DNA from 2 places in the Desulfobacterium sp. N47 genome. Region 2 is predicted to be linked to the other one. Evidence: riboswitches for the same ligand, from Rfam matches in the RefSeq annotation. Region 2 holds a riboswitch; the other holds the start of a gene.
The links. Region 2 has a riboswitch for cobalamin ahead of VXK47_RS07505 (TonB-dependent receptor plug domain-containing protein). Riboswitches for the same ligand answer to the same signal wherever they lie in the genome.

Region 1: linked by a shared signal. The riboswitch ahead of VXK47_RS11950 (TonB-dependent receptor plug domain-containing protein) and the one ahead of VXK47_RS07505 (TonB-dependent receptor plug domain-containing protein) in region 2 are both predicted to bind cobalamin.

Annotation. Positions count from the first base shown of each region.
Region 1 is NZ_JBAMMY010000185.1:21,848-25,055, forward strand. Features, by position in the region: gene VXK47_RS11950 (TonB-dependent receptor plug domain-containing protein) at 1-1,187, opposite strand, end outside; cobalamin riboswitch at 1,351-1,586, opposite strand; gene VXK47_RS11955 (HesA/MoeB/ThiF family protein) at 1,755-2,609, shown strand; gene VXK47_RS11960 (acyl-CoA dehydratase activase) at 2,741-3,208, opposite strand, start outside.
Region 2 is NZ_JBAMMY010000122.1:622-3,829, forward strand. Features, by position in the region: partial or broken gene VXK47_RS07500 (TonB-dependent receptor) at 1-940, shown strand, start outside; cobalamin riboswitch at 1,112-1,387, shown strand; gene VXK47_RS07505 (TonB-dependent receptor plug domain-containing protein) at 1,571-3,208, shown strand, end outside.

The DNA of each region.
Region 1 (3,208 bases), on a different contig from region 2:
GCTTTCAAATACTGTGACGGCCTGTATTGAGCCTCGGTAAAGGCGCCCTGAGTGAACATATGAGCTTCAGTAGTCGTCTTAACCGACTTTACACCAGCAGCATCCAGATCAAACGATTTATTCTTCCAGTCAAAGTCCTTATATTCACCCCCTATCAGAAGATTACCTCCCTCAAAAGGATGTATATTAATATTGCCGTCAGTTCCTGCAATCCTGTTTGTTATCCAGTTTTCAGATCCTGTACCATCAAATGCATAACGCTCATAGTTATAATTATCCATATTTGTATAATGCCCTTTGATATTATAACCCAACCATTTCAAAGGATTGCCTTTTGCTTCCAATACAATATGACAGTCTTTATCACTGCTGTGATTCAACACCGATGATGAGTCATCGCTGTAAAATTTAATCCCTCCTATATAATAAGCCTGTGTGCCGGAAGGCGGCTCAACTCCGGGCACACCATATTTTCTGTACATATAATCACCATATAGACTTATATCAATAAAATCACTCTTATCCAGTAACAATTTTAAAGATGTATCGGTCTGCCTTAGATAACTATTAGCCCGAAATCCATCGGTTTCCATTCTGCCGGCAGTAAGATAATATCCGAAATCATCAGTTATAAACATACCTTGTTCTGCGGATAAACGATAAGTATCCTGTGATCCGTAACCGGCACTGACTTTAAGATCCGTAATGTCTCTTGAAGGCCGCTTTGTTATAATATTTACCGTACCTCCCATTGCTCCTGAACCATAAAGTAGTGATCCCGAACCTTTTACAACTTCAATCCGCTCGATATTATTAAGCGGTATTCTGCCAACATCTGCACTTCCCAATGATGGAGAACCAACATTGATACCGTTTACAAACACCTGGGTGGCATTGCCTCTCATTCCTCGAATATGCAACTCCTGTGTTGCGCCTCCATAATTACCGTATGTTTGCCAGTCAATCCCAGGCTCATTCGCCAATAATTCTCCTACTGACTGTGCCGCAAACTCATTTATATCCGTTTCGTCTTTTACGATTACCGAATTTGCGATATCTTTTCTCTTCTCCTCAGTCTTTGTAGCGCTGACTACTATTTCATCTAAAACCGGTGGAGACTGAATACCTTTTTTTACTTCTTCACAAAATACGGCTGCAGGAAACCCCAATAAAAATATAACTGACATAAACCCCGATAAAATCCTTTTCACTTTTCCCCCCCTTCTGAATTAATTTTAATAAGTTCCAGTCAGGTCCGGGCAAAAAAAATCCCCGGACCGATTATATCGTCCCGGGGATTACCCTTTTTTATCCTCAAGATACTAAGTTGCACTCTCTTTGCCGCGGAGATTACACTTTTAAATTCAGGCAGGTTTTCTGACTCTCGGATTAACCTACTTGCCCTGTTGAATAAAGATCCTTTTTTAAAAATTCAACAGGTACTGACCGCGCCTTCCCATCTGTTTATGAACAGACAGTGGCAAAATATGCGGCTTTCGTCCCCGATTACAGCGGCGGGCCCGTCCCCGATTTACACGGGGTTCCCTTTTATGCTCCGAAGGAGCGCCTAAATTTGATGTTAATCACTATGGGCACTTAAACTGAAAGTCAACAAAAATAATGTGCAAACAAATTGCTATAATACAAATATATATAAATACAACAAGTTAACATGAGCCTACCAGAACATGGACTTTCTTTTTGACTTTTAATAACATTTTAGCTAATGATATTATAAAAAAGGTATATAAACTTTGGAAAGTGATATTATAAATAAAATACATGCGCTTTCAGTCAACAAAGCACTTCCTGATAATACGCCATACAAAAGCATTTCACTAAATAATATTAAAAACATATCTGATGAGTCGGGAATAAGCCGCCACAAGATTGAGATTGCCTCTTTGGAAGCACAAATCATACCTGAACGTTATGTGCGAAATATGAAATCGTTATCTTGTGCAGATCAGGTAAGCCTCTTAAAGTCCAAAGTAAGTATTGCAGGCCTCGGAGGACTTGGTGGAACGGTTTGCGAAATACTTGCAAGGATCGGAATCGGAACCTTGAACCTAATTGATGGAGATATATTTGAAGAAAGCAATTTAAACCGTCAGATTTTAAGTAAGGAAAGTAACATTCCCACACCAAAGGCCGATGCAGCAAAAAAAAGAGTAAATGAAATCAACTCTTGTGTTTCGGTATTTTCTCATAGGATATATTTAAATGATGAAAACGCTTCAGCCCTTATTGAAAACTCAGATGTAGTTATAGACTGCCTTGATTCTATCGCAGGGCGTTTTGTCCTTGAAAAAGCATCTAAAAAAGCAGGCTGCTGTTTTGTATCAGCAGCAATCGCAGGAAGCTACGGTCATATCACCACAATATTTCCTGAAGATCCCGGGCTTAAACTCATTTATGGTAAAGCTCAAAATACACCGGACAAAGGAGCAGAATCTTCTATCGGCACACTGCCGCACTGTGTTTCACTGATAGCATCGCTTGAGTGTTCGGAAGCAATCAAAGTACTTTTGAAAAAAGGTGCCCTCTTAAGAAATAAAATACTTCTTATTGATCTTACCGACAATTGCTTCGAAATTATAAAACTATAAACAATATTTTCCCTTATCAACTTACCAACTTATGAGCTTACGAACTATCTTTCCCTTCCTCCCCTGAACCTTGATCCTTTCTCCTTTCTCCTTCCTCCTTCCTCCTTGAACCTTTCTCCTGGTTTCCCGGCTTATTTTGAGTTCATCAAAACCGAATGGAATCTGTTTGCCTGCAGACAGAATGCATCCAGCTTAGCTGTTATAACTTGAGGAAAAGAAGATCCATCGCTTTCAATAGCAAGAAACGGAAGGCTGTCAATATCAGAAAGCACTGCTTTAAGGCGCATGTCACCCGGACTTGCAGCAAGTTTATTCTCTTTATTCATTACTTCAGTTAAAATTGCTTCGGAAATTCTGTTTGGCATACATCCAAAAGGCCCTACCGATATTACTCCGCATGTATGTGAAGCAATCTCTGACAGTGAACTTCCCACAGTCAATATTGCTTCTCCTGTAAGTTCAGGTGATATATAAGGCATAGCGGTTTTTATTATAGATTTTGCACTTATCGGTTCAGCATGCACAAGCCCTGAATGTGACAGAATTTGCTTTATTTTTATCTCATCTTTTTTCATAATTCTTTTTTTAATGACAAAAGA
Region 2 (3,208 bases):
TGACAAATCCGAGGGCAAGACCGGCACACATGCTGTTTTTCTCCAGGATGAATGGGATATAACCGATAAGATCATGGTCTATTTTGGCGGGCGATACGAGTGGTGGCGCGGTTTTGACGGCATCAAGGCAAGAGATGTATCCGGATCAGTTTATACAACGGAATTGCCGGACAGGAAAGAAGACCATTTTTCTCCAAAATTTGCTGTGGCCTACAATCCCGATACGAATTGGGGATTCAGATTTTCTCTGGCCAAGGCATACCGGTTTCCAACTATACGGGAGCTGTTTTACGCAAATGTTAGCAGTGCCGGAATCGTAACCTTGACAAATCCCGACCTGAAATCCGAGAAGATCTTTGCCAAGGATTTTACCATCAGCAAAAAAGTGGGTTGGGCCGGAGAAGCAAGGCTCAGCTTTTTCGAAAATTATACCGAGGATACCATTTTCAGCCAAACAGACGTGTATAAAAACCAGACGTACTATCAAAACATCGACGAAGTGAGAACCCGGGGAGTAGAGTTCCAGTTTAAAAAGAAAGGATTATTTGTAGACAGACTGGATGCAATGTTTAATATCGCTTATATGAAGGCAAAAACACTGAAAAACGACAATTTACCGGATTCGGAAGGAAAAATATTCCCACGAGCTCCCAAATGGACTTCCAAGGCTGTTGTAAGCTGCTTCCCCACAGACAAGCTTTTTCTGACCCTTGCAGGAAGGTATTCAAGCAAGGCATGGAATACACTTAATAACGTGGATGATCGGGGCGGATACGGAGGGGTAGATGATTACTTCTTTCTGGATGCAAAAGTTGCATACAAGTTGTTAAAGCAGGTTACGATATCTTTATCTGTGGACAACCTGACCGATGAGCTTGTGTACATGTATCATCCATATGCAAGGCAAATGATTATTGCCAAACTCAAATGGGAGTATTAATCTATAACTATTATCAATCATCCAAAAAAGGAGAATTGAAAATGACAGAAAATCATGAGCACGAACATGGACATTCGCACGAGCATATTCACAAGCACAAATGATGAAAAGAAGATCGGTAATCTTTTAAAAAAAATATCTTGACAAAGCACTTCTTTAATTCCTATTAAAGAAGAAAATACATATTCAGGTGCTTTTTAGTTTAATAGGGAACCCGGTGTAAATCCGGGACGGGCCCGCCGCTGTAATCGGGGACGAAAGCCGCATAAAAAAGTGATTAGTGAACAGTAATCAGTAAAAACTGGCGCTGTAGCTAACACTGGCCACTGGAATAAACGGTTGTTTTCTGACCACTAAATACTGGTCACTGACAACTGCCTTTCTGGGAAGGCGTAGCTAAACGGATGATCCGAGAGTCAGAAGACCTGCCTGAATATTTGTGTGTACTCCGCGGACAAGAGAGCGCATATATGATCATGAGGATAAAAAAGGGATATCCCCGGATCGATTAATTTCGGTCCGGGGATTTTTTTTTGCTTTTTTTGAGGTGCTGATTACTTCTCTTTCGACAGTGGAGAATGAAGACCGGTATAATATATACTTTTTACGGATGGTTATGGGGCTGACATAATGAAATGGGATAATTTTAAAATATCGCTTGTCATTTTTTTATTACTTTGTTTAAGCGCAGAAAATACGGTTTTTGCGGAACAAGGAGCGGAGACTAAAGCTGAGGCCACTCATTTATTGGATACCATCTATGTTACAAGCGAACGTCTTTCCGAATATGTGAAAAATCACCCTCAAAACGTTGTGGAACTAACCCAAAAGGAGATTAGAGAACGGAATTTTCTTGAAGTGGGAGAGGCCATCGGTTCCATGCCGGGTGTGGATGTAGCGCAGGGAACAAACAGTATGGGGGCCAGAATCTCTATCCGGGGCGGTGGCGGATCAGGTTCTGTCCTGGTATTGATTGATGGAAGACCGATCAATTCCGCCCAGTATGGCGGGGTAAATCTGGGCGGTATTCCTATAGATATTGTAAAGAGCATTACGGTATTTAAGCCGCCGGTGCCGGTTTGGCTTGGTCCGGGAGGTTCTGCAGGAGCTATAAATATTGTTACCGGAGATTTTTCGGGAAATACTTCAAAAAAGAAGGATGGCGACAAAGCAAGCTTGAAAATTAATAGCGGATCTTATGGTGCCGCAAATATAACTTCCTCATATATGTTGCATCAGGATTCGGGAAAGCTCTTGTTTACCATAGGCGCCGGTCATAAAGACGGGAAACGGCCCAACAGCGACAGCGACAGCGGAAATGCAAGTTTTAACTGGCAGACAGAAGGACAAACCGGAATCCGGTACGACTTAAACGGCAGGTATTTTCATTCCTATCATGGCTCTCCCGGTCCCATTGACAATCCTACGCCTGACGCCAGGCAGCGCTATCAGAAAGGATCTCTGGATTTTCATATCAATGGTTTTACTGATGATATGATGGAATATAAAGTAAAGTCCTACATGGATTTGACGGATCTGTACGACCAATCCCAGACCGGCAGCCGATCAACGCTTGATGAGCATCGGGCAGGAATAAGCGCTGAAACCACATGGAAGCCTGAGGACGGAGTCTTTGCCCTGCGTTTGGGAGGATTGGCTGAAACAAACAGGGTGGATCATAACTTTTCAGGAGACCATCACAGAGAGAAAGTTTCTTTTCACAGCCAGTATGACCGTGAATTAAATAAATTAACGGCTACTCTGGGACTGAGGGGGGATCATACCAATGATTTCGGGTTTTTTCCTGCCTTCAATGCAGGGCTTAGCTACGCCCTGGGATCAAATACCGTGGTTAAGTCAAGCGCCGGATACTCAGTGGAAATCCCTTCCTTTAATCAATTATATCAACCAAGTCATGGCTCTATTGACCAAGTGAGGGGAAACCCTGATCTGGACGAAGAAAAGATATACTCCTTTAATCTGGGCATGGAGCACAAAATCAAAAAGGACGTGGTTTTTAATGCTTCAGTGTTCAGAACAAATACCAAAGATATTATTATCTACCAGAGGGGAAATGATCTGATTTATCGTCCGGTTAATGTTTCGCGCGCCTATAAGCAGGGGGTAGAGTTGGCGCTAAAGTCGGAATGGACCAAAAGTATTTCGACGGAACTATCTTATATTTACCAGGATACCAAAAATAAAGAAACCGGAGGCGAACTGTCATACGCACCGGATCATAGCCTTAAAATTACCGGAAAATTTGTA